DNA from 4 places in the Sodalis sp. RH19 genome. Region 3 is predicted to be linked to each of the others. Evidence: predicted binding sites of a transcription regulator. Region 3 holds the regulator's gene; each other region holds the start of a gene.
What was found. The regulator CRP, encoded in region 3, controls carbon source genes, mostly activating them, when cyclic AMP is high. The targets are predictions, from matches to a motif close to ATGTGANNNNNNTCACAT.
Positions count from the first base shown of each region.

Region 1: a site for CRP is predicted at 1,230-1,247, ahead of msrB (peptide-methionine (R)-S-oxide reductase MsrB). Genes of this name have one in related genera too.
Region 2: a site for CRP is predicted at 2,608-2,625, ahead of ACL2XF_RS04760 (2-hydroxycarboxylate transporter family protein). Genes of this name have one in related genera too.
Region 4: a site for CRP is predicted at 6,673-6,690, ahead of adhE (bifunctional acetaldehyde-CoA/alcohol dehydrogenase). Genes of this name have one in related genera too.

Region 1 covers NZ_CP178734.1:2,101,314-2,109,192, reverse strand. The annotation lists gene gapA (glyceraldehyde-3-phosphate dehydrogenase) at 27-1,022, opposite strand; gene msrB (peptide-methionine (R)-S-oxide reductase MsrB) at 1,373-1,786, shown strand; gene ACL2XF_RS09460 (YeaC family protein) at 1,875-2,147, shown strand; gene pncA (bifunctional nicotinamidase/pyrazinamidase) at 2,222-2,857, opposite strand; gene ansA (asparaginase) at 2,871-3,887, opposite strand; gene sppA (signal peptide peptidase SppA) at 3,985-5,835, opposite strand; gene ACL2XF_RS09440 (NAD(P)H nitroreductase) at 6,088-6,639, shown strand; gene ACL2XF_RS09435 (DNA topoisomerase III) at 6,781-7,879, shown strand, end outside.
Region 2 covers NZ_CP178734.1:1,055,120-1,062,998, reverse strand. The annotation lists gene ACL2XF_RS04770 (helix-turn-helix domain-containing protein) at 1-596, opposite strand, end outside; gene ACL2XF_RS04765 (NAD-dependent malic enzyme) at 686-2,371, opposite strand; gene ACL2XF_RS04760 (2-hydroxycarboxylate transporter family protein) at 2,754-4,097, shown strand; gene ACL2XF_RS04755 (cytochrome b) at 4,303-4,899, shown strand; gene ACL2XF_RS04750 (YceI family protein) at 4,886-5,458, shown strand; gene ACL2XF_RS04745 (TonB-dependent siderophore receptor) at 5,525-7,708, opposite strand.
Region 3 covers NZ_CP178734.1:5,124,565-5,132,443, reverse strand. The annotation lists gene kefG (glutathione-regulated potassium-efflux system ancillary protein KefG) at 1-52, opposite strand, end outside; gene ACL2XF_RS23010 (ABC transporter ATP-binding protein) at 185-2,110, shown strand; gene ACL2XF_RS23005 (LysE family translocator) at 2,116-2,718, opposite strand; gene ACL2XF_RS23000 (YheU family protein) at 2,840-3,082, shown strand; gene ACL2XF_RS22995 (phosphoribulokinase) at 3,187-4,056, shown strand; gene ACL2XF_RS22990 (OsmC family protein) at 4,689-5,111, opposite strand; gene ACL2XF_RS22985 (hypothetical protein) at 5,071-5,259, shown strand; gene crp (cAMP-activated global transcriptional regulator CRP) at 5,427-6,059, shown strand; gene ACL2XF_RS22975 (YccS/YhfK family putative transporter) at 6,113-7,879, shown strand, end outside.
Region 4 covers NZ_CP178734.1:2,079,936-2,087,814, forward strand. The annotation lists gene oppF (murein tripeptide/oligopeptide ABC transporter ATP binding protein OppF) at 227-1,243, opposite strand; gene ACL2XF_RS09340 (ABC transporter ATP-binding protein) at 1,240-2,265, opposite strand; gene oppC (oligopeptide ABC transporter permease OppC) at 2,277-3,185, opposite strand; gene oppB (oligopeptide ABC transporter permease OppB) at 3,200-4,120, opposite strand; gene oppA (oligopeptide ABC transporter substrate-binding protein OppA) at 4,224-5,861, opposite strand; gene adhE (bifunctional acetaldehyde-CoA/alcohol dehydrogenase) at 6,963-7,879, shown strand, end outside.

The sequences.
Region 1 (7,879 bases), 2.7 Mb from region 3:
CATAAGCCGTTCTTTATCGACAATGATTACTTGGCGATATGGGAAATCAGATCCAGTACTTTATTGGAATAACCTGTTTCGTTATCGTACCAGGCTACCAATTTTACAAAATTCTTGTTCAGCGCGATGCCGGCTTTGGCGTCAAATACCGACGTCAGTTTTTCGCCGTTGAAATCGGTGGAAACCACGTCTTCATCGGTGTAGCCCATTACGCCTTTCAGTTCGCCTTCGGACGCTGCTTTCATCGCTGCGCAGATTTCTTCATACGTTGCGCTTTTTTCAATGCGCGCGGTTAAATCGACAACGGAAACGTTCGGGGTCGGAACACGGAAGGACATGCCGGTCAGTTTACCGTTCAGCTCGGGGATAACTTTACCCACGGCCTTGGCGGCGCCGGTTGAGGACGGAATGATGTTCTGGGACGCGCCGCGGCCGCCGCGCCAGTCTTTATGGGACGGGCCGTCGACGGTTTTCTGCGTTGCGGTGGTGGCGTGTACGGTGGTCATCAGCGCTTCAACGATACCGAATTTATCGTTAAGTACTTTGGCCAGCGGCGCCAGGCAGTTGGTGGTACAGGAAGCGTTGGACACGATATCCTGGCCATCATAGGATTTATGGTTCACGCCCATGACGAACATCGGGGTATTGTCCTTGGAAGGGCCCGTCAGGACCACTTTCTTAGCGCCGGCGGTGATGTGCTTGCGGGCGGTTTCGTCGGTCAGGAAGATGCCGGTGGCTTCTGCAACCACGTCAACGCCAACGTCACCCCATTTCAGGTTAGCCGGATCTCTCTCAGCGGTAACACGGATGGTTTTGCCGTTTACAACCAGATGGCCGTCTTTCACTTCCACGGTACCGTCGAAACGACCGTGAGTTGAATCATACTTCAGCATGTAAGCCATATAGTCGGCGTCTAACAGGTCATTGATGGCGACGATTTCGACATCGTCACGTTCCTGCGCAGCACGGAAAACAATACGGCCGATACGGCCAAAACCGTTGATACCTACTTTGATAGTCATATATTCCACCAGCTAATTATTAGTGAATAAAAGGTTACTTGTAAACTTACAAAAACCTCGCGCAGCGTCAAGCGGAATCGTGTCAATTATTGCTGCAAATCAAACGTAATCACACCATTTGAACGTAAATTGTCCGTTCCGCCGCCCGCACAGCTACGAATAAGATGGGGGCCGTAGCCCGCCATTTAAACTGCACCTGGCAGCTAAATGTGACATGCATCACACTTACCGCTCACGTCGTTTCTCGCCCTCTAGTTTAAGCTAAAAATCATCCCGGTGTTGTTAATTATTTGTTATAATAAGCCGGTTCAAAACCCTTATCATTCATTCACCGCCTGAGAATCGCACGTATGGCTAAAAATGATCCCGATCGCATCGTCCCCGACCATCTGACCGATATGCAGCGCCACGTCACGCAGGAGCGGGGCACCGAGCCGCCTTATAGCGGTAAGTTGCTGGAAAATAAGCGCACCGGCCAGTACCACTGCCTGTGCTGCAACGCGCCGCTGTTTTTTTCTGCAACCAAATATGACTCCGGCTGCGGCTGGCCGAGTTTTTACGAGCCGGTTAACGAGTCCGCCATCCGTTATCTGGACGACAACTCCCATGGTATGCATCGCGTGGAGATCCGCTGCGGCAATTGCGATGCCCATCTTGGGCACGTATTCCCGGACGGGCCGCAGCCCGGCGGCGCCCGTTTTTGCGTTAACTCCGCTTCGCTGCGTTTTAAGGACCAGGAAAATGGCGAAGAAATCGACGGCTGATTCGCACGTAACACACCCGCGCGTATCGCTGCCGGCGGAGGCAAGCTTTATCGATTCAGCTAATTATTCTTATGATAAGGAATAAATCGTGGACGTTGATGCGCTACTGGCTAACCTGACGCCTGACATCTACCAGCGCCTGAAAACGGCGGTGGAACTGGGCAAATGGCCCGACGGCGTTCCCCTGACCGCCGAACAAAAGGATAACTGCCTGCAAATGGTGATGCTGTGGCAGGCCCGTCATAATCATCAGCCGGAGCATATGAGCATCGGCACCGACGGGCAAATCGTGATGAAAAGCAAGCGCGAGCTGCTTGAGGAACTGACCGGGCGACCGGTGGCGCGTATCAAGCCCGAATAGCGCGGCCACCCCGGCAGGCGCGGCCGCGTCACCATGCCGGGAAACGCCTATCCTTCGCCGGCGCCGCTTCGCGCTCAGACGCCGCGCATCATCTCATCCAGGGTCACCAGCCTGGCGCCGTGGCGGCGCATTTCCTCCAGCGCCCTTTGGCTGTCGCCGGCGTCCAGGTTGACGCCGCGGCATCCTTCGGTGAGCACGTCGGTGCGATAGCCCAGCGACAGCGCGTCAAGCACGGTGAACTTTACGCAATAGTCGGTCGCCAGCCCCATCACCGTCAGATGGGTGATATCCAGCGCGCGCAGCCAGTCATCCAGCTCGGTCTGCTGGCGATGGCCGTTATCAAAAAATGCGCTGTAGCTGTCTATCTCGGGCTGGCGGCCCTTGAGGATCTTCTTATCAATCCATTGCTGATGCAACTGCGGGTGCAACTGCGCCCCGGGGGTATCCTGTACGCAGTGCACCGGCCACCATACCTGGCTGAGACCGTCCAGCATGCCGGTATCGCCCACCCGGGCGCCGGCGTTGACCGCAAAACTGCCGTGCTGGCGTGGATGCCAGTCCAGCGAGGCCGCCACCGGGAAACCCGACCGGCGGCAAAAGGCCATCGCCTGGTTGGCGACGCTTATCACCGCGTCTCCCTCGGCGACCGCCAGCGCGCCGCCCGGGCAAAAATCATTTTGTAAATCGATCAACAGTAAGGCGCTGTTCATAGATCTCTCCCGTTCACTCTTTAACGGTTAACTCCCCGCGCAGGTTTTGCTGCATCAGACGGCAAATATCGGCGGCCGGCAGCGACTGGCTCAATAAAAAGTGCAGTTTGGTCAGGGTGGCCTCGACGGTCATATCAAATCCGCTGATAACGCCGGCCCGCGCCAGGGCGTTGCCGGTAGCGTAGCCGCCCATATCGACCCGGCCGGAAAAACATTGGGTCAGGTTGACCACGATGCTTCCACGCGCCACCGCCTGGCGCAATTCATCCAGCAGCGCCGGGTGCTGCGGGGCGTTGCCCACGCCGTAGGAGCGCAGGATCAGCGCTTTCACCGGCTGGCGTAAAAAATTGCCCACCACATCGGCGGAAATGCCGGGATAAAGCGTGACCACCCCGACCGGCTGCGGCGTGATCGGATGACTGATAAGCACGCCGTCGCCCCCGGGCGGCAGCGGGGAGGCCATGCGGCGTATATGGATGCCCGCTTCCAGCAGCGGCGGCAAATTGGGTGAGGCAAACGCGTCGAAACCGTCGGCGTGGGCTTTGGTGGCGCGGTTGCCGCGAAACATCTTATTGTTAAAAAACAGGCTGACTTCATTCACGGGATAGTTGGCCGCCAGGTACAGCGCGTTGAGCAGATTGGTCTGGCCGTCGGATCGCAGTTCCTCCAGCGGGATCTGCGATCCGGTGACGATCACCGGCTTATTCAGGTTTTCCAGCATAAACGACAGCGCGGAGGCGGTGAACGCCATGGTGTCCGTGCCGTGTAAAATAACAAACCCATCATAGCGATGATAATTTTCCGCGACATCCTGGGCGATATGTTGCCAATCGTCGGGCGTCATATCGGAGGAGTCGATCAGCGGCGTGTATTCATGCACGGTGAAATCGGGCATTTCCGGGCGATAGAATTCCGGCATCAGGGCCAGCTGACGCTGCAGATGCCCCGAGACCGGGATATAACCGTTTTCGGAACGTTGCATACCAATGGTGCCGCCGGTATACGCAACATAAATGGATTTTTTTGACATGAAGGGACAGGCGTTGACGGGATAATACGCTAATTATACGTCCTGCAGGCAATAACACCAGCCCCGGACGGGGCTGGTATCGGTTGGGGCGGCCAGGTTATTGGACGTCACCGCAGGTAAGGCAATAGGCGTAACGGTTCTGGGGGTCGTTCAATTTCGGAAACGCGTTGGCCTGGGTGGAAAACAGGGCGGAAATCTGCGCGGCCGGCACCGGCAGGAACGCCTGGATCATGACGGGCAGATGCGCATAAACCGCGGCGCTGGTTTGCGACATGACCATATCAAGCAGGCTCGGCTCATCCAGATACCAGTTCAGGTAGTATTGCTGTAATTTCGCCAGTTCGGCCGCTTTCGCCACCGCGTCGTCAAAATCCCCCAACTGATCGACCAGGCCGTTGGTCTTGGCATCGCTGCCGACCCAGACATGACCCTGGGCAATCTTATCGACCTCCTCGGGAGATTTGTTCCGCGCCTTGCCCACAAGCGTAATAAAGTTCTTGTAGCCGTTCTCGATGTTGAGCTGCATCATCTGCGAAAATTCCGGCGGCAGCGCCTTGGTCATCGACAGATCGGCCAATGGCGAGGTGGCGACGCCATCGGTATGGACGCCTATGCTGCCCAGGGAATCCTCGAAGGTGTTGATAACGCCGAAAATACCGATCGAGCCGGTGAGGGTGCTGGGACTGGCGATGATGTAGTTGGCCGGGGTTGAAATCCAGTAACCGCCGGATGCGGCCATGCCGCCCATGGAAACCACCACCGGTTTACCCGCGGTGCGCGCCGCCTCGAGCTCGGAACGGATCATCTCGGAGGCGCTGACGCTGCCGCCGGGACTGTTAACCCGCAAGACGATGGCCTTGACATCGGGATCCAGCCTGGCGTCGCGGATCTGGCCGGCGGTCGTGTCGCCGCCGACCGACCCCGGGGTTTCCGGGCCGTCGATAATGGCGCCGTTGGCGAAAATAACCGCAATCTGGCCGCCTTTTTGCGGTTGCCGCGGCGTCTGGTAATCATAAATACTGACGGCGTTAAACGCGTTTTTTTGCTTGTTCCAGCCAAAGGCCTTGGTCATTTCCGCTTCGATGGCCACACGGGAGGCCACGGTATCGACCCACTTATTCGCCAGCGCGAACTGCGCCGTATCGCCGTCGACGGACCGCAGGCCGGCCACCATCGCCTGGGCGCCGGGGAACAGCTGATCAGACGTGATCTGGCGGTTTGCGGCCACGGTATCTACATAGTGCTGCCATAACTGGCCGAGCCAGCGGCTGTCGGCGTCACGGGCGGCGGGGGACATATCATCGCGCAGGAACGGCTCCACGGCGGATTTATAGGTGCCGACCCGGAAAATATGGGTATTGACCTTCAATTTATCCAGCAGTGATTTGTAATACAGATTATTGGTGGCCAGACCATGAAGATCCACCGCGCCCTGGGGCGTAAGGTAGATTTTATTGGCGAAGCTGGCCAGGTAGTACTGCGCCTGGTTGTAGCTGTCGCCGGCGGCATAGATCGGCTTGCCAGAGTCGCGGAATTCGCGCAGCGCCTTACCGATATACTGCAGCGAGGCCTGGTCCGCGCCGGCGAAATCCTTCAGCGAAAGCACCAGGCCGGTAATGTTGCCATCGGATTTTGCCTGGCGCAGCATATCCACCACGTCAAACAATGAGTTTTCCTGCAAACGGTTACTGGATGCGCCCAGTAATTCACGGCCGATTTGCCGTAATTTATTATTGACCGACGGCTTTTCGACCACCACCCCGGTAAGATCCACCAGTAAGGCGCCTTTGCCCGGCTCCGGCGCCGACCGGTGCAATTGCAGGTAAATACCTACGCAGACGACAATAATGAAAATAAGAAACAGGTTCAGGATAAATTCGCGGATGAAATTTAACAAACGCCAGCACCATCTGAAGGGGCCGGATATTATTCGCCACAATGTGCGCATGTGTGCTCCATAAAAACTACGTGTGCAGGAATCATAATCTAAAATCAACTCAGCAACGTTTAACCATCAACGTTACGATGGCTGAATAGTCGTCACGATGCCGATGAGAGTGTGTTGTCAGGTATCCTAAAGATCCCCCCGCTAAAAGTCAGCATTAAAGATAAGAAAAAATCCGCTTAAAAAGCGTCATACTGTTTCCAACCAAGGGCATATGTTACCGTAGCGGTCGTGCCCACCATCAGGAGTAAGGTAATGGATGCATTAGAACTTTTGTTAAACCGGCGTTCGGCGTCACGACTTGCCGAGCCGGCGCCCGCCGGCGACGTCCTGGATAATATTATCCGCGCCGGCATGCGCGCCCCGGATCATGGCGCGCTGCAGCCGTGGCGCTTTGTCATCATCGACGGGGAAGGGCGTACGCGTTTTAGCGAACTGCTGCACCAGTCGGCACTTGAGGCCGGGCTGGACGAAAAGGGCGTTGAAAAAGCCCGGCAGGCGCCGTTCAGGGCGCCGATGATTATCGCCGTACTGGCCTGGTGCGATACCCAGACCAAAGTTCCACGATGGGAGCAGGTCATTTCGGCGGGATGCGCAGTGCAGGCGATGCAGATGGCCGCCCTGGCGCAAGGCTTCAACGGCATCTGGCGCACCGGCCTGTGGGCGACGGCGCCGGCTGTGAAACAGGCGTTCGGCTGCCGTGAACAGGATGAGATCGTCGGCTTTTTGTATTTGGGTACCCCGCAGTTGAAAGCCTCCACCACTATCCTGGCGCCGGATACGGAGCCGTTCGTGCGTCACTTCTAGCCGTTCCCGGCGGGCCGGCGTTGCGCGATGTGCCCGCGCCGCGCGCCGGCGGCGCGTGGCGCGGCCTGGCCAACAGTGGTATCCTGATGCCCGTAGATCCGGCCCTGGCGGCCTGTGTAAGAGTAAAATAGAGGGTGCGCGATGCAGCTTTTTATTGCTGAAAAACCCAGCCTGGCCCGGGCGATTGCCGATGTCCTGCCGCAGCCCCACCGCCGGGGAGACGGCTATATAGCCTGCGGACCGGACCATGTGGTGACCTGGTGTATCGGTCATCTGCTTGAGCAGGCGCAGCCCGACGCGTATGACAGCCGCTATGCCCGCTGGTCGCTGGCCGATTTACCTATCGTGCCGCAAAAATGGCGGCTGCAGCCGCGGCCATCGGTGCAAAAACAGCTAAATGTGGTGAAAAAGCTGCTGGCCGACGCCGCGGAAGTGATCCACGCCGGCGATCCGGACCGCGAGGGCCAACTGCTGGTGGATGAGGTGCTGGATTATCTGGCGCTGAGCGGGGATAAACGTCGCAATGCCAAACGCTGTCTGGTCAACGATCTCAATCCGCAGGCGGTCAGCAAGGCTATTTCCCGTCTGCGCGAAAACCGCGAATTTATTCCGCTGTGCGTTTCCGCGCTGGCGCGTGCGCGCGCCGATTGGCTTTACGGCATCAATATGACCCGCGCTTATACCCTCCTGGGCCGCAACGCCGGCTATCAAGGCGTATTATCCGTGGGTCGCGTGCAGACGCCGGTGCTGGGGCTGGTGGTCAAGCGCGATGAGGAAATCGAGAACTTTGTGCCGAAAACCTTTTTTGAGGTTAAGGCGCATATTGTGACACCGTCACAAGAACGCTTTGTCGCCCTGTGGGTGCCCAGCGAGGCCTGCGAATCCTATCAGGACGAGGAAGGACGCCTGCTGCATCGCGCACTGGCCGATCATGTGGTTACCCGTATCGCCGGCCAGCCGGCGCGCGTAACCCTGTATCAGGATAAGCGGGAAGCCGAGGCGCCGCCGCTGCCGTTCTCGTTGTCAACCCTGCAAATCGAGGCGGCCAGGCGCTATGGACTTAGCGCCCAGCAGGTGTTGGATGTCTGCCAGCGCCTGTACGAGACCCATAAGCTGATTACCTATCCCCGTTCGGACTGCCGTTACCTGCCGGAAGAACATTTTGCCGGGCGCCAGGCGGTGCTTAACGCCATCCAGGCCCACCAGCCGGACCTCATGACGCAGGCAACACTGGATAAAG
Region 2 (7,879 bases), 1.7 Mb from region 3:
AATATGACTTCCTGCCCCATTTCAGGGCTTTTATTCGGCAGTACATGATTTAGACCAAACAAGACGGACGGTAAGATCCGCGCTTGCGCCAAATAGTGAAACCAAAAATCCGTATGCAAATCGGCGCGAAAAAAAGTGCTATCCCGCCCAAGCGACCCGGTATAGCTGCTGGTGACGCCGTATAACTGCACATCCCGTAAGGTGACATAGGTGAGCGGCGGTATAGTCGCGGCGCCTGGTCGTATCGGAGGACAAATGCCAAACGACGGCCACTCCGTCGTATCGCGGTAAAAGGCGGGCGTTTGGCCAAACTGTTTTTTAAACGCCCGGGTGAAGCTCTGCCGGGAGTCAAAATGATATCTGATGGCAATATCAATAATGGGTAAATCGGTGACGCATAACGCCACCGCTGCCCGGGACAATCTGCGCGCCCGGGTATATGAACCCAGCGTCGTACCGGTTATTCTGGAAAACATACGTTGTAAATGCCATTTTGAATAACCTGATTTACTCGCAATCCGATCCATTATTAATGGCTGATCCAAGTTATTTTCCAACCAGCCCAGCAGGGCAAAAATGATGTGGGAGGGATCCATCGGCATTCCTCATAACACTCATGGGCATAAAAAAACACAAACCGGGTGCCGGACCGATAGCCCCAACCCCCAGGTGGCGCATAAACGATTTAAAAAGATGAGTGTTTATAATGGCTATAACCACCCTGCCAATAATTCTGCTCCAATGACCGGGCAAGGTCCTTTTCCGACATGACCGACGCCACGCCTTCTTCCTGGGCGGTTTTGGCCACCTTAACGGCGATCGCGCGCGATATTTGCTGAATATCATTCACCGGCGGCAGTAGCGGCCCCGCGCCGGTCATCGCCAATGGCGAAGTGGCCGCCAATGCCTGGCTGGCCGCCATCAGCATGCCATCGGTGACGCGGCTGGCGCCCGATGCAAGAATGCCCAGCCCCAGGCCAGGGAAAATATACGCATTATTGCATTGGGGAATATCATAGCGTCGATCCTGGTAAATCACCGGCGCAAACGGGCTGCCCGTCGCTATCATTGCCGCGCCTTCGGTCCAGGCGAGCACGTCCTGCGGCCGGGCCTCCGCGCGCGATGTCGGATTGGACAGCGGCATAATAATCGGCCGCGGGCAGTGGCGCAGCATTTCGTGCACGATTTCCTCAGTAAACAGCCCTGTCTGGCCGGAGACGCCGATAAGCACGCTCGGCTTGGCGTGACGCACCACGTCCAGCAGCGAGACGCTGGGTGTAGTCAGGCCCCAGCCGGCGAGCGAGGAGCGGGCGGTCACCAGCCGGCGCTGGAAATCAAGCAGGTTGGGCATATCGTCGGTCAACAGACCAAATCTATCGACCATAAAGACCTGGGCACGGGCTTCTTTTTCTCCGGCCCCTTCCGCCATCATTTGCGCGATGATATTTTCAGCAATGCCGCAGCCGGCGGAACCCGCCCCGAGGAATACGACCCGGTGATCGCGTAACCGGCCGCCCGCGGCATGGCTGGCGGCGATCAGGGTTCCCAGCGTTACCGCGGCGGTACCCTGGATATCATCGTTAAAACAGCACAGCGTATGGCGATAACGTTCAAGCAGCGGCATGGCGTTCTTTTGGGCGAAATCCTCGAACTGCAACAAGACGCGGGGCCAGCGGGTATTGACCGCCACGATAAAGGCGTCGATGAAGGCCATATATTCGTCATCGTTTATGCGCGGGTGCCGCCAGCCCATATACAGCGGGTCGTCCAGGCACTGCATATTGTTGGTTCCGACGTCCAGCATGATCGGTAACGTTTGTGCCGGATTAATGCCGCCGCAGGCGGTATATAAAGAGAGCTTGCCGATAGGAATGCCCATGCCGCCAATGCCCTGATCGCCCAACCCGAGAATGCGCTCCCCGTCGGTAACCACAATGATTCTGATATCATGTTTAGAGAAATTCTGCAGCATGTCGTCAATACGATCCCGGTCCGGATAGGCAATAAACAACCCTCTGGCGCGGCGATAGATCGCCGAAAATCGCTCGCAGGCCTCGCCAACCGTTGGGGTGTAAATAATCGGCAGCATTTCGTCAAGATGATAACGCAACAAATTATAAAACAATGTCTCGTTGGTATCCTGGATATTACGCAAATAGATATGTTTCGAAATATCCCGTTTAAATTGGCAGTATTGAGAATAAGCGCGCTCCGTTTGCTCGCCGATGGTTTCGACCTGATTCGGTAACAGTCCGCAGAGATTGAGGGCGCGACGCTCTTGTTCGGTGAAAGCCGATCCCTTATTCAGCAAGGGATTATCCAGCAGCAATGACCCGGTATAATGTGTGTACAACGTTTTGCACGATGCCATTTCACAACCCTCGCAGATAACATCAATAAATACGCTTGTATTTATATTTTTCCACTCACAGCCGGCGAGCAGCTTGGCATAAAGCAGTTGTCCGCACCCGGCTAAAAAACCCATCAGTGGTGACTGTTATAGCATGTCAGGTTGCAACTCTCAGTTAAATTTAATTATTAATATGCATTTTTAACTATTTAAAGTTTTTTAATTAAACAAAGATTAATTAAATTACCAAAAAGATTGTGTGATGAGTAGCGCACACAAATTATACGTCTGAGTATAAAATAAAACATCATAATTTTATAATATGTATTTAACGTCAGCTATTTAATCAATAAAACCCATTAACCTCTTATCAGCGCACCGCCAAAACAGCAAGGTGATTATAATGGAAAAAATCGACAAACCAATTGAGAATTATGAAAAAACAGCAACGTCGCCCTCATCGACATTCTTCAGGCAATGCAACGGCGCTGATATCAGTTCGGTGCCGTTGATTCTTTTCATTACCATCGCCAGCATCGTGTTTATTTCCGCCTATTCCAGCTACCTGCCTAAAAATATGATTGGTGGTTTGGCCGTCATTATGACCCTGGGATTTTTGCTGTCGCATATTGGCCGACGGATTCCCGTGCTGCGCGATATTGGCGGCCCAGCCATTCTTTGTCTAATGGTACCGTCGGTAATGGTTTTTTTTGGCGTTTTTAAAATTAATACCCTGGAGACGGTACACCTGTTAATGAAGGAGGCCAACCTGCTGTATTTTGTTATCGCCAGCCTGGTGGTCGGCAGTATCCTCGGCATGAACCGTATTGTCCTGGTGCAAGGCATGATCCGTATGTTTATACCCTTGCTGGCGGGAACCGCAACGGCGGCGATAAGCGGATTGGTGGTGGGTAAATTATTCGGGTATAGCGTTTACCATACTTTTTTCTTTATTATCGTCCCCATCCTGGGCGGCGGGATTGGCGAAGGTATTTTACCCCTTTCCCTGGCTTATTCCGCCATCCTGGGCGCCTCGCCGGATGTTTACGTGGCGCAGTTGGCTCCCGCCGCCGTCGTGGGCAATATTTTCGCTATCGTCTGCGCCGGCGTGCTGGCCCGTTTGGGCACCCGCCGCACTCACTGGAGTGGCGATGGCACATTAATCAGGTCGGCGGCGGAAAATGCCTTGTTTGCCCGAAAAGAAGAAGAACGTCCGGTGGATTTTGCGCTGATGGGCGGCGGTTTATTGATGATTTGCACCTTTTTCATCGTTGGGGGATTAGTCGAAAAATGGGTTCATATTCCCGGACCGGTATTGATGATTCTGATTGCCGTACTGTGTAAATACGCGCGGGTGATCCCGGCAAAGATGGAGGAAGGAGCCCATAGTTTTTATAAATTTGTATCCACCACACTGGTATGGCCGCTTATGATTGGACTGGGCATGCTGTATGTCCCGCTGGAAAGCGTCGTCGCGGTGTTCTCCCTCGGCTATGTGATCGTCTGTGCCTCGGTGGTCATTTCCATGGGCGTCGTGAGTTTTCTGATTGCGCCTTATCTCAATATGTACCCGATCGAGGCCGCCATCGTCACATGCTGCCACAGCGGACTGGGCGGGACCGGCGACGTTGCCATTCTATCAGCGTCAAACCGCATGTCATTGATGCCGTTCGCCCAGATATCCACCCGGATCGGCGGAGCATCGACGGTCATCGGCGCCACATTACTCCTTGGATGGCTGATCTAGCATCAGCTACCGGGCCTATGCCAACGCCGTTCTCCGCGGGCTTAAAAATAACCTTGCCCACGTCTGATGCCAACATTTCCAAGGCAGGACTCGTTGTTTCTATTTACAAAACTTTAACGTATTTGACACGACTTAAATTGCTTTTTTATTTCAATCTGTTTTATTTGTTGACCAAGGGTAACGCAACCCACGAGGACGATGCCTTATGCGCTGGCGCAACTCAGCCGACAGTTTCGGCCATATCAGCATTGCTATCCACTGGCTGGTGGCGTTGGCCGTTTACGGTATGTTTGCGCTAGGCCTGTGGATGGTGACGCTTGGCTATTATGCGACCTGGTATCATCGCGCGCCCGAACTGCACAAAAGCATCGGCTGTCTCCTGTTCGCCATGATGATCTTACGCCTGATCTGGCGTTTTATTTCCCCGCCGCCCAAACCCCTCAGCCATTACTCGCCGCTGACCCGCGCCGGCGCGGTGCTGGCGCATTGGACTTTATATATCCTGCTCTTCGCCCTGCTTACCAGCGGGTATTTGATTTCCACCGCGGACGGGCAGCCGATAAATGTATTCGGCTGGTTTTCCGTTCCGGCCACCCTGAGCGGCCTGGCGGGGCAAGCCGATTTAGCGGGCGACATCCATTTGTACCTGGCGTGGTGCGTGGTGATCCTGTCGGTATTGCACGGCCTGGCCGCGTTAAAACATCATTTTATCGATGGCGACATCACGCTTAAGCGGATGCTTGGGTATCACCTTCATCAACCTGCGCAATATAAGGAAAAACACCATGCTGAAAAAGACTAGCCTGGGCCTGGCGACGGTCGCGTTATTTTTCGCCTCGGGCATAGCCGTTGCGGCGGAGTATAAAATTGATAAACAGGGCCAGCATGCTTTTATTCAATTCAAGATCAAACATCTTGGCTACAGCTGGCTCTACGGCGGTTTTAGGGATTTTGACGGCGGCTTCACATTCGACGCTGATAATCCCGCCGCCAGCAAGGTGAACGTGGTGATTAACACCGCAAGCGTCGATACCAATCATGCGGAACGCGATAAACATCTCAGGAGCGCGGAGTTCCTCAACGTAGCACAATATCCCCAGGCCACCTTCGCCTCCACGCAGGTGAAAAAAGACGGCGATGAATGGGATATCACCGGCAACCTGACGTTAAACGGCGTGACCAAACCCATTACCCTGGAAGCCAAATTGGTCGGCCAGGGCAACGATCCCTGGGGCGGCTATCGCGCGGGTTTCGAAGCTGAAGGAACCCTGGCGCTAAAAGATTTTAATATCACCACGGATCTGGGTCCGGCCTCGCAGCAGGTGGACGTGCTTATTTCAGTTGAAGGGATCAGGCAGTGACCTGCCGGCCATCCCCGTTTTTTCACCGCCGCCAGGGTTCTCTGCTGTCCGGCGGCGCAATATCCGTCAGAACGACGTGGTTAAGCCGGCATAATAGGCTCGTCCTGGTTCGTTATATGTTAATGCGCCTTCGTTTTCACGATAAATGCGTTTATCCAGCAGATTGCTGATACCGACATTGACCCGGACATTTTTTGTCACATCGTAATTCAGGCCGACGCCCAGCACGGAATAAGCCCCCAGTTCTTTGCTGGACAGCGAGCCGACTTCGTTGCGTATGTCCGCGTATTCACGCGGTTTCTGCCGGCCGTACATGGTCCAGGCCGCATTGGCGGACAATTTATCGTTAACCTGCCAGTCCAGCAGGGTATTGATGGTGTATTTGGGAATCACCGATAGCGGATTGCCGGTTTCCTTATTCTCGGAGGTGATCATATAAGTGGCATTGGTACGCCAGTTCAGCGTATCGGGCAGCACCGGTATCGCCAGATTAGCCTCCAGCCCTTCCACCAGCGCCTTGCCGCCATTTTCCCAGCGCAGGATATTGCCGCCGTCCGACGCGGTGCCGATAACATCGGTGCCGGCCACGATTTTATTACGGTAATCGTTACGGAAATAAGTGATGCCGGCGTCATAGCCGTTGGCAGTAAATTCCAGGCCGATCTCTTTGTTGATACTGATTTCCGGGTTTAAGTCATCGTTGCCGAGCAGGTAGCAGGCGCCGGTGGCGACCCCCGCCGGGCAGCCGTTGCCATTGGTGCGCAATAAATACCCTTCGCTTGATTGATACAGATTAGGCGCCTTAAACACCCGGGCGATGCCCGCCTTGAGCTTGAAAAAATCGCCGAGCTCCTGGGACATATTCAGGCTGGGGCTCCAATTGGCGCCGAACTTGCTGTGATAATCGAAACGCAGTCCGGGGATAAGGTCGGTGCCTGGTAGGGCTTCGATATTATCTTCAAAATAGAGCGCGCTTAATTCCGCGCTATTTTTACTGCTGCGCAGCGCGGGATTGCCCGATACACCGCCGATGTTCGCATTGGTCTGGCTGGTGGCATGCATCGATGCCGGGTCGTTCAGCTCTTCGCGGTTCCATTCGGCGCCAAGGGTAGCGGTTTGATCCACCCATAACTTCAGCGGGATATTCAGCTCCGTATTGGCTTTGTAGTTCTCCAGCCGGCTGGTGGAGAAGGTGTCGCTATTGATCATGCCTTCTACGCGTCCCGTCGACCCCTCCATCAGGCGCGTATTATTGGTTTTTTCATAATAGAAGCCGGTGCGGGACTGGCCCCAGTCCCAGACGCCGTTATGGGTCACGCCATAATTCTGGCGGTACATGCGGTTGGTTTCCTCGCCATACAGCGTCGGCACCAGGCTGCTGACGTTACCATTGCTGTACTGGGTATCGCCGGTGTAGATATTGCCCTGGCGGCTGTAGCCGTATTCGAAGTCCATGCTTTGCCGGGGATCGATTTTCCATGATAGCAGCGTGTTGATGTCCTTGTTGCGCACCCCTTCGCGGCCGGCGGCATAGGAGCCATTTTGCTGGGTATTGATATCGGGGCTGTCGGCGTCGGTTTTATTGATATTGCCGTACAATCGCATGGTCAGCACATCGTCGATCAGCGGACCGCTCAGGCTGAAATTGGCCCGTTTGGTGGCGCCTTCCTTATCATCCTCCGGCTGGTTGGTATACAGGGATAACGACCCGTGCCAATCGTTGGTCGGCCGCTTGGTGATAATATTCACCACGCCGCCCGCAGCGCCGGAACCGTAGCGCGCGGCCGCAGGCCCTCTCAACACTTCGATCCGCTCGACCATCTCCACCGGCACCCAGTTGGTATCGCCGCGGGTATCGCGCTCCCCGCGCCAGCTGTAGCGCACCGCATTACGCGACGTGACCGGTTTGCCGTCTATCAGGATCAGCGTATTTTCCGGCCCCATGCCGCGGATATCGATTTGGCGGTTGTTGCCGCGGCTGCCCGAGGCGCTGTTGCCGGTCAAGTTGACGCCGGGCATTTTGCGGATGATATCCGACAGGTCATTTACCGGCGTTTCTTTTTTAATGTCGTCCGCGGTAATAATGGATACGCCGGGCTGCTGTTTCAGCTCCTCTTCGGCCGTGGCCTTGACGACCATCACGTCCTCGCTGTCGGTTTCCCCCGTCGTTTCGGCGCCGGCGCCGCTGCTGAAAATGGCGGTGAATAAAATGGCGAGCGGTCCCATAGTGAAATTTTTAGTTACACACATTTATTATGATCCTATTGCAATTTATATTTTCCCAAGAGAATACGAATAGTAATAAGAATCGTTATCATTGTATATGAATGCGGGAATTCTTCACATTTTCTCCTTAATGTGAAGAACGGTGGTTTTCTGAGCATACCAGTGCGTGAGCCAGGCCGCGCTTTCTGCGACGTC
Region 3 (7,879 bases):
CCTGTGATTCCGGATGGGCATACAACAACAAAACTTTGGGTGGCTGCGCGATCAATTCCCCTCCAAAGCGTCGTCAGGGCGCGGCTTTTCCGCTACCATGCTTCGCAAAGTTGAAACCAGGACAGGTTATCCTGGATAGCATTCAATAATGTTAATTTAACATACTCTCAAACTATGGCGCTTTATGATTGTCTTCTCCTCACTGCAAATTCGCCGCGGTACCAACGTACTGCTGGATAACGCCACCGCCACGGTGAATCCCGGGCAAAAGGTCGGACTCGTCGGCAAGAACGGCTGCGGCAAATCAACATTATTGGCATTGCTGAAGCATGAACTCGGCTGCGACGCCGGCAGCGTGACCTTCCCCGCCAACTGGTCGATGGCCTGGGTTAACCAGGAGACGCCGGCCCTTGACGTGCCGGCGCTGGAGTATGTTATCGACGGCGATCGCGAGTATCGCCAGCTGGAAGCCGACCTCCAGCTCGCCAACGAGAAAAACGACGGCCACGCCATCGCCACCGTGCACGGCAAGCTGGACGTTATCGAGGCATGGACCATTCGGCCGCGCGCCTCGAGCCTGCTGCACGGGCTGGGGTTCAGCCAGGATCAATTGCAACAGCCGGTGCGGGATTTTTCCGGCGGCTGGCGTATGCGCCTTAACCTGGCGCAGGCGCTGATTTGCCGCTCCGATTTGCTGTTGCTTGATGAACCGACCAACCACTTGGATCTGGACGCGGTCATCTGGCTGGAAAAATGGCTGAAGAATTATGACGGTACGCTGATTCTGATTTCCCATGACCGGGATTTTCTCGATCCTATCGTAAATAAAATCCTGCATATTGAACAGCAGACGTTGAACGAATATACCGGCAACTACTCGTCGTTTGAGCAGCAGCGGGTGACCAAGCTGGCGCAACAGCAGTCGCTGTTCCAGCACCAGCAGGAAAAAGTGGCCCATTTGCAGCATTATATCGACCGTTTCCGTGCCCAGGCCACCAAGGCCAAGCAGGCGCAAAGCCGGATCAAGATGCTTGAGCGGATGGAGCTGATCGCCCCGGCCCATGTGGATAATCCCTTCCAGTTCAAGTTCCGTACTCCGGAAAGCCTGCCGAGCCCCCTGCTGAGCATGGAGAAAGTCAGCGCCGGTTATGGCGAGCGCACCATCCTTAATTCCATCAAGCTTAACCTGGTGCCCGGTTCGCGCATCGGCCTGCTAGGACGCAACGGCGCCGGCAAGTCGACGCTTATCAAGCTGCTGGCCGGCACCCTTGAGCCGCAGTCCGGCACCATCGGCCTGGCGAAAGGCATCAAGCTGGGTTATTTCGCCCAGCATCAGCTGGAGTTCCTGCGCGCCGACGAATCGCCGCTGGCGCATATGATCCGGCTGGCGCCGCAGGAGTATGAGCAGGCGCTGCGCGACTATCTGGGCGGGTTTGGTTTCCGTGGCGATAAGGTGACCGAACCGACCGCGCGTTTTTCCGGCGGCGAAAAGGCCCGGCTGGTGCTGGCGCTGATTGTCTGGCAGCGTCCCAACCTGCTGCTGCTCGATGAGCCGACCAACCATCTGGATCTGGATATGCGCCAGGCGCTGACCGAAGCGCTGATAGATTTCGACGGCGCGCTGGTGGTGGTGTCCCATGACCGGCATTTACTGCGTTCCACCACCGATGAATTTTATCTGGTGCATGACGGTCGCGTCGCATCGTTTGACGGCGATGTGGAGGATTACCAGCAGTGGCTGGTGGATCAGCAGCGCCAGGCGGCGGCGCAGGACGGCAATGATACCGAGACCCCGGCGCCGCAGGTCAATAATGCCCAGGCCAGGAAAGACCAGAAGCGGCGCGAGGCGGATTTCCGTAATCAGACCCAGCCGTTGCGCAAGTCCATTACCCGTTATGAACAGCAAATGGAAAAACGTGGCGCGGAGCTGGCGGCCATCGAGGCCGGACTGGCCGACGCGGCGCTGTATGATATCAGCCGTAAAGCGGACCTGGCCCTGGCCCTGCAGCAGCAGGCCAAGGTTAAATCGCAGCTGGAAGAGGCGGAAATGGCGTGGCTGGACGCCCAGGAACAGTTGGAGACCCTGACCCGGGAGTTCGAGTCGCAATAAGCGCGTCAGCGCCAGATCAGCAATACGCAGGCCGCCGTCAGCAGGCCCATGGCGACGTTAAAAGCGATCCAGGCGCGTTTGCTGCGCAGCAGCCGGCCGATAAGGGTGCCGAAGCCGAGCCAGATAACGCCGGAGACAATATTGACGCTGACGATGCCGACGCTGATGGCGCCGACGGAGGTGATATAGGCGCTGCCGCTCAGGCTGAAGCTGGCCACCGCGCCCAGCGCCATCAGCCAGGCCTTGGGATTAAGAAACTGCAGCAGGCCGCCCTGGTAGAAGGGAATGGGCCGGGGGGGCGGCGCGTCGGTTTCCAGTTTTTCATAGGCGGCGGTGGCTATTTTCCAGGCCAACCACAGCAGGTAAAGGCTGCCCGCCACCTTCAGCATAAAATGCAGGGACGGATAAAGCGTGATTAGGCCGCCGATGCCGAAGGCCACCAGCAGCAGGATACATTGCATGCCGAGCATGATGCCGATCATCAGCGGCATCGAGCGCCAGAAGCCAAAATTGGCGCCCGAGGCGGTAAGCAACATATTATTAGGACCAGGGGTAATGGCGGCCACCCAGAGAAACCCCAGCATTGACAGAAAAAGACTCAGTTCCACGTTTTGGCGGCTCCCCGTAAAATAACGCGTATGAAGCTACCAGTGCGCACGTGGATGCACAAGGCATAACAGGTGAAATTTACTCAACACCTTGATTTATTGACTATCGGGACACAATATCGTGATTATTCCCTGGGAACAAATCGATCCTGACACGCTCTATAACCTGATCGAGTCCTTTGTACTGCGTGAGGGCACCGATTATGGCGAGCAGGAGAAATCACTGGCGCAAAAGGTCGAGGATGTAAAACGCCAGTTGATAAGCGGCGAGGCGGTGGTGGTCTGGTCGGAATTGCATGAAAATATCAATATCATGCCGCGCGGCCGGTTTAATGACCAGGCCGGAGATACGCCGGGCGAATAGCGAAGCCCCTGGCCCCTAAGCGCTAAATATGCTAACACTCACTTCTGGGCCTTGATGCCGGGCGCACTTCTTCACGCCGCAATTCAACCAAGCGTAGGGTTACCATGTCGACAAAACACCCCATTATTGCCGTTACCGGTTCCAGCGGTGCGGGCACCACCACCACCAGCCTGGCGTTTCGTAAAATATTCCAGCAGTTGAATATCCACGCCGCCGAACTGGAGGGTGACAGCTTTCATCACTTTACCCGGCCGGAAATGGATATGGCGATCCGCAAGGCGCGGGATTTAGGGCGCCATATCAGCTACTTTGGTCCGGACGCCAATAACTTTGGCCTGCTGGAGCATACGTTTCATCAGTATGGCGATACCGGCCGCGGCCAGTCGCGTAAATATCTGCATACGTATGACGAGGCGGTGCCGTATAACCAGATCCCCGGTACCTTTACGCCCTGGCAGGCGTTGCCGGAACCGACGGACGTGTTATTTTACGAGGGGCTGCACGGCGGCGTGGTGACCGATAGCCATGACGTGGCGAAGCACGTGGATTTGCTGGTGGGCGTGGTGCCCATCGTCAACCTGGAGTGGATCCAGAAACTGGTGCGCGATACCGGCGAGCGGGGGCATTCGCGCGAGGCGGTGATGGATTCGGTGGTGAGGTCGATGGAGGATTATATTAACTACATCACGCCGCAGTTTTCCCGCACCCATATCAATTTCCAGCGGGTGCCGACCGTCGACACGTCGAACCCTTTCGCCGCCAAGGCGATTCCCTCACTTGACGAAAGTTTTGTCGTTATTCATTTCCGTAGCCTGGCGCATATCGACCTGCCTTACCTGCTGGCGATGCTGCAAGGCTCCTTTATTTCCAATATTAATACGCTGGTGGTGCCCGGGGGCAAGATGGGGCTGGCGATGGAGCTGATAATGGGGCCGCTGGTACAGCAGTTGCTGGAAGGAAAGGAAATTAAGTAAACTCGAGGCCTCGGGCGGGAACACCACGCCCGATTCGGCCCCATCGGCATGCTTTCCCTTGAACACGCCAGGATTCGCTGCGGTGTTGGCGGGCCTAGCATACCGTGGGGCGCTCGGTCGGGCGGGAACACCACGCCCGATTCGACCCCATCGGCATGCTCTCCCTTGAACACGCCAGGATTCGCTGCGGTGTTGGCGGGCCTAGCATACCGTGGGGCGCTCGGTCGGGCGGGAACACCACGCCCGATTCGACCCCATCGGCATGCTTTCCCTTGAACACGCCAGGATTCGCTGCGGTGTTGGCGGGCCTAGCATACCGTGGGGCACTCGGTCGGGCGGGAACACCACGCCCGATTCGACCCCATCGGCATGCTCTCCCTTGAACACGCCGGGTTTGAGCGCGGTGTTGGCGGGCATACCGTGCCATGGGGCGCTCGGTCGGGCAGAGAAACCATGCCCGATTCGACCCCATTGGCGCGCTCTCCCTTGAACACGCCGGGTTTGAGCGCGGTGTTGGCGGGCATACCGTGCCATGGGGCGCTCGGTCGGGCAGAGAAACCATGCCCGATTCGACCCCATTGGCGCGCTCTCCCTTGAACACGCCGGGTTTGAGTGCGGTGTTGGCGGGCCGGTTAGGCGGCGGGGGCGTGGCGTTCGTCGCGCACTTCAAAGCTGTGGGTCATATTGACCGACGCGCCGAGCATCAGTGAGACCGAGCAGTATTTTTCCGCCGATAGCGTCACCGCCCGCTCCACCGCCTTGTCGGTCAGCCCGGCGCCGGTGACGATAAAATGCAGGTTGATATGGGTAAACAGGCGCGGCGCCTCGTCGCGGCGCTCGGATGTGAGTTTGACCTCGCAGTCCCGGACGTCCTGCCGCGCTTTGTGTAAAATCGATACCACATCAATGGCGCTGCAGCCGCCGACCGACATCAATACCATTTCCATTGGGCTGGGCGCTTTTTCGCCCGCGTTCCCATCCATCAAAACCTGGTGGCCCGAGGCGGATTCGCCCATGAAAGACAACCCTTCTACCCATTTGACCCGTGCCTGCATTATGATACTCCTGATGAAAAGCTTTCCAGCAGACTACATTTTTGTTGGAAAACTGGCAATGTTACTGAACATACTTCATGCTGAAGCAAGACAACAGAAGACACTGCTTCAAACCTATGCTAAAAACAAGGCTGGATCGGCCTCATGATAATGAAAGGGCAAGAGATCGATCGGAACATCACATTACCAGACCCTAATAAGTTCCCTTACGTCGCTCCGTTTAAACGCGGAGTCAGAGTGAATAATACAAGCGCCGTAACAGGGAATACGATGTCCCGAACCTGGGATAGCGATGACAAAAGAGGATAACAGCGAATGGTTCTCGGCAAACCGCAAACAGACCCGACTCTCGAATGGTTCCTGTCTCATTGCCATATTCATAAGTATCCATCGAAGAGTACACTTATACATCAGGGTGAAAAGGCTGAAACGCTTTACTACATCGTTAAGGGCGCCGTGGCGGTGCTGATTAAGGATGAAGAAGGCAAAGAGATGATTCTCTCCTATCTTAACCAGGGAGATTTCATCGGTGAGCTCGGCCTATTCGAGGAAGGTCAGGAACGCAGTGCCTGGGTACGGGCGAAAACCGCCTGTGAAGTCGCCGAGATTTCGTATAAAAAATTCCGGCAGCTGATTCAGGTGAATCCGGATATCCTGATGCGCCTGTCGGCGCAAATGGCCAGTCGTTTACAGGTAACGTCGGAAAAAGTCGGCAACCTGGCATTCCTGGACGTTACCGGACGCATAGCGCAAACCCTGTTGAACCTGGCGAAACAACCCGACGCCATGACCCACCCCGACGGCATGCAGATAAAAATCACCCGTCAGGAAATCGGCCAGATTGTCGGCTGTTCCCGCGAGACGGTAGGACGTATTCTTAAAATGCTCGAAGATCAAAATCTTATATCCGCGCACGGTAAAACCATTGTTGTTTACGGCACGCGCTGATAGCCCCGTTATACAGGCGTGGTGCTTCGTACCACGCTTTTTTTGCTGACAGTATGTGGCGCCGGTTAATCTACCACCCTGAAGTAAACTATGCCCTGCGGCAAACCATCGTGCTATGCCTGCCGGTGGCCGCCGGCCTGTTATTCGGCAGCTTGCAAAACGGCCTGCTGTTTTCGTTGGTCCCTGCCTGCTGCAATATCGCCGGCCTCGATACCCTGCATAAACGGTTTTTCAAGCGCCTGGCCGTCGGCGGTGCGCTGTTCGCGCTGAGCAGCGTGCTGATCCAGGTGCTGTTGGCCGTGCCGGTGCCGTTGCCCTTGGTGATGCTCGGCCTGGCGCTGCTGTTCGGCGTTACCGGTGAAATCAGCCCGCTGCACGGCCGTTTATTGCCCGCCGCGCTTATCGCCGCCATCTTTACCCTGGGCCTGGCCGGCAATGTGCCGCCCGTCGTGCCGCCGCTGCTGTATATTGCCGGCACCGCCTGGTACGGACTGTTCAACGCCCTGTGGTTCCGGTTGTGGAAGGAGCAGCCGATGCGGGAATCTCTTAGCCTGCTGTATCGGGAGCTGGCGGATTATATCGAGGCGAAATATACCCTGCTGACACAGCATACCGATCCGGAAACCGCCCTGCCGCCGCTGTTTGCCCGCCAGCAGGCGGTGATTGATCTGATTGCCCAGGTATACCAGCAGCTTTATATGCTGTCGGCCAATGATCAGCTGCAGTACAAACGCCTGCTGCGTTCTTTCCAGGTGGCGCTGGATTTGCAGGAGCATATCGCCGTCAGCCTGCACCAGCCGGACGAAGTACAAAAACTGGTGGCGCAAAGCCACGCCGAGGCGGTTATCCGCTATAACGCCCGGTTGATTGCCGCGCGGTTGCGGGTACTGGCGGATGATATTCTCTATCACCGGCAGCCGGGGCGTTTTAACATGGCCACCGCGCTGTCGGCCCTGGAAAAAATTGCCGACCGGCATCCGGATAATCCGGTCGGACAGTTTTGTTATTACCATTTCAGCCGTATCGCCCGGCTGCTGCGTACCCAGCGCCCGCTTTACCGCCGCGACCTGATGGCCGACAACCAGCAGCGGCTGTCGTTTTGGCATGCGCTGGTCAGCTACTGTTCCTTTAAATCCATGGCGCTGCGCAGCGCGGCAAGGCTTGGGATTATGCTGGCCATCGGCAGCAGCCTGGGGCTGGTATTGGATCTCCCCAAACCCTACTGGATTTTAATGACGGTGATGTTTGTCAGCCAGAACGGCTATAACGCCACCCGGGTGCGGATCCAGCATCGGGCCCTGGGCACGTTGGCGGGGTTGGTGATTGCCGCCGGCACGCTGCAATTCAGGCTGAGCGACGGCACGGTATTGCTGTGCATGTTGTTCCTGACGCTGGCGTCTTACCTGGTGTTGCGCAAAAATTACGGCCTGGCGATGATCGGCATGACGGTGACCGCGGTGTATACGTTGCAGCTACTGTCGCTGAACGGCGCGCATTTCCTGGTGCCCAGGCTGGTGGATACGCTGATCGGCTGTATGCTGGCGTTCGGCGGCATGCTGTGGTTATGGCCGCAGTGGCAAAGCGGTATGCTGCGCAAAAACGCCCATCTGGCGCTGGAGCGGGACCAGGACGCGCTGCGACTGCTGCTGCAACCCGCCCCCGAGCCGGCGGCGCTGGCCTACGCGCGCATGAAGGTCAACCAGGCGCACAACGCGCTGTTTACGTCGCTTAGCCAGGCGATGCGGGAGCCGGCGTTTAATTCGCGCTATCTGACCGATATGCGTTTATGGGTGACCCATAGCCAGTTCATCGTCGAGCAC
Region 4 (7,879 bases), 2.7 Mb from region 3:
CCACCCTTCTTGTCGCTTGCCGGCACCGGGCAAGACATAAAACAACCTAACGCACGGCAAGCGAAACCCTCGCCGCAGCGGCATAAGTCTCCCCCCAACCACCAGCGAAACCCTCGCCGCAGCGGCATAAACGTGGCGACATCCATCCGGCGCACCAAAATCACCAGACCATATCATTGGTACGCCCGCTGGCACCCTGCTGGCGAAAAGTGGGTTTTATTCCCGATTATTGCGCCAGTTGGCTCACATCCACCTTAATGCAGGAGCACGCATGCCGAAAACTGCCCTGCAGTATCGGCCGCGTCACCGCGCACGCCTCGCCGGCAATCGGGCACCGGGTACGGAACACACACCCCGACGGCGGATTGATCGGCGACGGCAAATCCCCTTCCAGCAGTTGAATGGCCTTATTACGTTCCTTATCCGGATCCGGTATCGGCACCGCCGACATCAACGCCTTGGTGTAGGGATGCTGAGGATTATGATACACCTGATCATACGTACCCAACTCCACCGCGTGGCCCAGGTACATCACCAGCACCCGATCGGAAATATGCTTCACCACCGCCAGATCGTGGGCGATAAAGATCAGCGACAGCCCCATCTCACGCTGCAGCTGCTGCAATAAATTCACCACCTGCGCCTGGATCGACACGTCCAGCGCCGACACCGGCTCGTCGCAAATCACCAGCTTGGGTTCAAGTATCAGCGCGCGGGCGATGCCGATACGCTGACACTGCCCGCCGGAAAACTCATGCGGATACCGATTGATAAGATTCGGCAACAGCCCCACCTTCAGCATCATGTTGCGCACCTTGTCTTTCACCAACTGGCGCGGCATCTTCGGATGATAGGTATGCAACGGCTCGGCGATGATATCGCCGATGGTCATGCGCGGATTAAGCGAGGCCAGCGGGTCCTGGAAAATCATCTGGATATCGTTACGCGTCTCGCGCCACTCATCGCTGCTCATCCCCTGCAATTCCTTGCCCAGCCAGGCGATACGCCCGCTGGTGGATTTCACCAGGCCAATCAGCGCCCGGGCAAAGGTCGATTTGCCACAGCCCGACTCGCCCACCACCCCCAGCGTTTCTCCCTCGTACAGCCGCAGGGACACGCCGTCGACCGCCTTTAGGCTCTTGGCCGGTTGCCAGAACCACTGTTTATCGCCTTTCACCTCGAAATACACTTTCAGGTTTTCGACATCCAGCAGCACCTTTTTATGTTCGTCCATGGCATTCATACCAATTCCTCCAGGGGCTTATAGCAGGCGCGCAGACGCTCCGTGGCGAACCGCTCAAGGGGCGGCATGTTGACGCAGATATCCATGGCGTAAGGACAGCGCGGCTGGAACGGACAGCCCTCCGGCAAACGCAGCAGATTGGGCGGATTGCCGGGAATGGTCACCATCATGGTGGAACCGTCGGCATCCAGCCGTGGCACCGCCGACAGCAGGCCGATGGAATAAGGATGGCTGGGCTGGTAAAAAATATCGCGCGCCGTACCGTATTCCATGGTACGGCCCGCGTACATCACCAGCACGCGATCGCAGATGCCGGCCACCACACCCAAATCGTGGGTAATCATGATGATGGCGGTGTTAAACTCGCGTTTCAGATCGTTTAGCAAGGTCATGATCTGCGCCTGGACGGTGACATCCAGCGCGGTGGTGGGCTCATCGGCTATCAGCAGTTTCGGCCGGCACAGCAGCGCCATGGCGATCATCACCCGCTGACGCATGCCGCCGGAAAACTCATGGGGATACATCCGCATCCGCTTGCGCGCCTCGGGCATTTTTACCGCGTCGAGCATACGCACCGACTCTTCAAACGCCTCATGCTTGCTGATTTTTTTATGCATCAACAGTACTTCAATCAGCTGTTCGCCCACCCGCATATAAGGATTAAGCGACGTCATCGGATCCTGGAAAATCATCGAGATTTCCGAGGCGCGTAGTTTGTTCAGCTGCTTCTCCGGCAGGTTGAGAATTTCACGGCCATTAAAGGCGGCGGAGCCCTCAATACGCCCGTTGGCGGCCAGCAGTCCCATCAGGGCAAACGCGGTCTGAGACTTACCCGAGCCGGACTCGCCGACAATACCCAGCGTTTCCCCGGCCCGCAGGGTAAAGTTCAGGTCGTTAACCGCGGTCACATCGCCGTCGGCGGTGGCGAAGGTCACGCGCAAATCCTTAACGGTCAGCAATGCCGGCGCGGGCGCAGCCGACGCCAGGGAGGGCGTCGGCGTTTTTGGGTCGATTATGCTCATCACGGCACTCCTTAACGATCTTTCGGGTCGAGGGCATCACGCAGGCCATCGCCGATAAAATTAAAACAAAACAGCGTCACCACCAGGAAAAAGGCGGGAAACATCAGCAGCCAGGGCGACACTTCCATGGAATTGGCGCCGTCGCTTAACAAGGCGCCCCAGCTGCTCAGCGGCTCCTGCGTGCCCAGCCCCAGGAAACTGAGGAACGACTCGAACAGGATCATGCTCGGCACCAGCAGGGACGCATAAACCACCACCACGCCCAACACGTTGGGGACGATATGGCGCAGGATAATATTGCGGGTACGCACCCCGCTGACCACCGCGGCCTCGATAAACTCCTTGCGTTTCAGCCCCAGGGTCTGGCCGCGCACGATACGCGCCATATCCAGCCAGGACACCATGCCGATGGCGATAAAGATCAAAAAGATATTGCGGCCGAAAAAAGTCACCAGCAGGATAACGAAAAACATAAACGGAAAAGAGTTGAGGATTTCCAGCAGGCGCATCATCACCGAGTCGGTTTTACCGCCGAGATAGCCGGACAGCGCACCGTAAAGCGTGCCCAGGATCACCGCCACCAGCGCGGCGGCGACGCCGACCATCAAGGAAATCCGTCCGCCGATGGCCACGCGCACCAGCAGATCGCGGCCGGAGGAATCGGTGCCGAAATAATGCGCGGATTCCATACTCGGCGCGGCCGACATCATGGCAAAGTCGGTATCGTCGTAACTGAATTGCGCCAGGGAAGGCGCCAGGGCGACAAACACCACGATCAGCGCCAGAACGATAAGGCTGGTTAGCGCGGCCTTGTTATGGATAAAACGCCGGCGGGCGTCCTGCCAAAGGCTACGGCCTTCCACTTGCAGCGTTTCGCTGAGTTTCTCCAGAGCCTCGCTATTTTTGTTACCAATCATCATGTGCGTGCTCCAGCTTAATAACGTATTTTCGGGTCGATAACCGCGTACAGCACATCGACAATCGCATTAAATAAAATCGTCAGCGCCCCGACCAGGATGGTCAGGCTTAACACCAGCGAATAATCACGGTTCAGCGCGCCGTTGACAAACAGCTGGCCGATCCCCGGCAGTCCGAAGATGGTTTCTATTACCATGGAGCCGGTAATGATGCCGACAAACGCCGGTCCCATATAAGAAATGACCGGCAGCAGCGCGGGTTTGAGGGCGTGGCTGAAAATAATGCGCCGCATGGGCAGTCCCTTGGCCCGGGCGGTGCGGATAAAGTTGGAGTGCAGCACCTCAATCATCGAGCCACGGGTGATACGGGCGATGCTGGCGATATAGGCCAGCGACAGGGCAATCATCGGCAGCAGCACAAACCTGGGCGCGCCGCCGTTCCAGCCGCCGCCCGGCAGCCATTTAAGCGTAATGGCGAAGATAAGCACCAGCAGCGGCGCCACCACAAAGCTGGGTATGACGACGCCGGTCATGGCAAAACCCATGGCCAGGTAATCCCATTTGGTATTTTGCCGCAGCGCCGCCATGACGCCGGCGAATACCCCCACCACCATCGCCAGTATAAACGCCGCCAGGCCTAGCTTGGCCGAGACGGGAAAAGAATTGGCCACCAAATCGTTAACCGAATAGTCTTTATATTTGAACGACGGGCCGAAATCACCGTGCGCCAGTTGGACCAGATACGCGCCGTACTGCTTTATCATCGGATCGTTGAGATGGTACCTGGCTTCGATGTTGGCCATCACTTCCGGCGGCAGGCCGCGCTCGCCGGTAAACGGACTCCCGGGCGCCAGCCGCATCATGAAAAATGAAATGGTGATCAATATGAATAGCGTCGGAATCGCTTCAAGCAACCGGCGGATAATAAACTTTAACATGCCCAATACCTATAACGTGCATTTATTCAAATCGTTCACTTGAACAGGAAAAACAGGGCACGGCCCGTGAAGACCCTGCCCTGTTGTCATCCATTACGCCTGGTTAATGTTTGATGATGTAAAGGTCTTTTACATACACATTATCCAGCGGATCTTTACCGGTATATCCACCAACATAAGGTTTCACCAGCCGGGCGTTCACATAGTAATACACCGGAACGATGGCGGAATCCTTATCCAGTTGCTGTTCAGCCTGCTGATACAAGGTTGTGCGCGCATCATCGCTCTTGGCGTCGACGGCGTCGGCAATCAGCTTATCAAAGGCCGGGCTGGAGTAATGGGCGGTATTGCTCGAACCATTGGTCAGCATAATGTTCAGGAAGGTGGTGGGTTCGTTGTAATCGGCACACCAGCCGGCGCGGGATACATCAAAGGTCCCCTGGTGACGGGTATCGAGGAAGGTTTTCCATTCCTGGTTTACCAACTTGACTTCCACGCCCAGGTTCTTTTTCCATATCGACGCAACGGCAATCGCCAGTTTCTTATGCAGATCGGAGGTATTGTACAATAAATCGAAGGTCAGCGGCTTATCCTTGGTGTAGCCGGCCTGCTCCAGCAGCTTACGCGCTTCGGCATTACGTTTGTCCTGGCTCCAGCCAAACCACTCCGGCGGGGTCAACTTGGCGCCGTCGGTATACGGAGGCGTAAAACCAAAGGCGGGCAAGTCGCCCTGGGCTTTAACCTTGTTAACGATAATATCGCGATCCAGCGCCAGTTTCAGCGCGGTGCGCACGCGCACATCGGTAAAGGGCGCCTTTTGGTTATTGATTTCATAATAATAGGTACACAGATACGGATCGACATGCACTTCTTTCGGGATTTCGCGTTTCAGCTTCTGGAATAATTCGATCGGCAGATTGTTATAGGTCATATCGGATTCGCCGGCGCGATAGCGGTTCACGTCGGTTACTTCCGAGGAAATCGGCAGGTAGGTCACCTGGTTGATCACCGTCTTGGCATTATTCCAATAGGACGGGCTACGCTCCAGCACCAGACGCTCGTTGACGACCCAATCCTTTACTTTATACGCGCCGTTGCCGACCCAATTGGCGGGCTGGGTCCATTTTTCACCAAACTGCTCCACCACCTTTTGCGGCACCGGCGACATGGCGGGGTTGCTCAGTAATTTAGGAAAATAAGGCACCGGCTGGCTCAGGGTCACTTCCAGCGTCTTATCGTCCACGGCCTTAACGCCCAGGGTATCGGGTTTCATTTTGCCGGCAATGATTTCATCGATATTCACGATATGGGCGTACTGCGGATAGCTTTCATACGGCGACGCGGTCTGCGGGTCGGCCAGGCGACGCCAGCTATAGACAAAATCCTGCGCCGTCACCGGATCGCCGTTGGACCATTTGGCGTCTTTGCGCAGATGGAAGATCCAGACTTTCGAGTCCTTGGTCTCCCAGCTTTCGGCGGCGCCCGGCTGCGTATGGCCGTACAGGTCGTTAATGGTCAGCCCTTCCAGCACATCGCGGTTGATATTGGATTCCGGCACCCCTTCTATCTTATGGGGATCGAGGGACTGTATTTCGGCGCCGTTGCCGCGCACCAATTCCTGTTTGTCGCTAAGCTGCACGCCGGCGGGAACGTCCGCGGCGAAAGAGGATCCTACCGACACGACGCCCAGTGCGGCAATGATGCCCGCCGCCAGCAGTGTCTTTTTCGTGATGTTGGTCATTATCAGTGCACTCCAGTTTTTTATTATTGCGTGGCCCCGGCTTTGCGGCACGCAGGTTCCCGTTAAACGGGTATGACAACTCCCACGCCAATTATGGTGAACGAAACCACAAGGCAAAGAAGCGGTATTCCTTATTGGTGAAGGCTATAAAGGAAACAAGCCGGCGCGGCGCCGGCAAAAACAGCAATCGGGTGGGACACAGGCCTGGCAAGAAGTTATTTACAGTTATCATGGCATCAAAAAATATCAGCCTTACATGGAAAAATAATTATTATTTAATCATTTGTTACATAAAAACACATAAGGTCAATTTATGGCCTGTAAAGAGAATAAACGCCTAATGATGCGTGAATAAACACTAATAACATCTGAGTAGCATTGTGACAAGACCCTTTGCCGCTTAGGCTGAAAAAAAATCCGGAAAATTCCGATAAAACCCGCTATCGTTTTGAAATAAAGCACGATTAATTTCCCATTATGCCGACAAAATCCCATTGCGCAGTTAATATACGCTGATGCTTTATGGTGCATTTTGGCCAATTCCGTGCATGTTTTGTCCTATTTTGATGCTGACCGTTATGAGCATCGCTGCGCGGGGTTAGGCAGGCAATGTTAAGGTGGATTTTTCTGGCGGCCTGCCGTTTTGCTTTCTCCCCCGGCGGTAAATCGCTATTTGGGGCGAATTTTGCAGCCAGTTTGTTAATTAATTGTAATCGTATTTATCCCGACATTTCATCGGTTAACGTAATTAAGGCACCTGTGTAACTTTTGCGGCCATCCCTCCATGCTGAATGGAGTCAGCATGCATAATTTGTGATATGTATCACATATAACTGCGGTAATACTCTTTAAGATCCCTTTAACGCAAAGCCGGGTAAGCATAAAAAAGCGGCAATTTAACTGAATTTTTTGTTAAAGTAGGTGATTGAAGAAACTCATTAAGTAAAAAGCTCATTGTGCCAATGCATATCCCTGATTGGGCAGATAGACTAACTGATATAATATTAGTCATATATATCTTTGTGGGCGAGGCGGGCAGGCTTTTTACTTAAAGAGTTTAACAATCTAACCCAAAATTTTAACATTTATTAGGAGAGCATTATGGCTGTTACTAATGTCGCTGAACTTAATACGCTGGTAGAACGCGTCAAAAAAGCCCAGCGCGAATATGCCAATTTTACCCAGGAGCAGGTGGATAAAATTTTCCGCGCCGCCGCCCTGGCCGCCGCCGATGCGCGCATCCCCCTCGCCAAGATGGCCGTAGCCGAATCCGGTATGGGCATCGTCGAAGATAAAGTGATTAAAAACCATTTTGCCTCCGAATATATTTACAACGCCTATAAAGATGAAAAAACCTGCGGCATCCTGGCCCAGGACGATACGTTCGGCACTATCACCATCGCCGAACCCATCGGTATCATCTGCGGTATCGTGCCCACCACCAACCCGACATCGACGGCTATCTTCAAGGCGTTAATCTGTCTGAAGACCCGCAACGGCATCATTTTCTCGCCGCATCCGCGCGCCAAGAACGCCACCAACCGCGCGGCGGAAATCGTGCTTAAGGCCGCCGTCGCCGCCGGTGCGCCGAAAGACATCATCGGCTGGATAGACGAGCCGACCGTGGAATTATCCAACCAGCTTATGCATCATCCGCTGGTCAACCTGATCCTCGCCACCGGTGGTCCGGGCATGGTCAAGGCCGCCTACAGCTCCGGCAAGCCTGCCATCGGCGTCGGCGCCGGCAACACCCCGGTCGTGGTGGATGAAACCGCGGACATCAAACGCGTGGTAGCGTCCATCCTGATGTCGAAGACCTTCGATAACGGCGTCATCTGCGCCTCCGAACAGTCGGTTATCGTGGTCGACGAAATCTATGACGCCGTACGCGAACGTTTCGCCAGCCATGGCGGCTATATGCTGCGCGGCGAGGAACTGAAGGCCGTTCAGGGCATCATCCTGAAAAACGGCGCGCTTAACGCGGCCATTGTCGGCCAGGCGGCATCGAAGATTGCCGA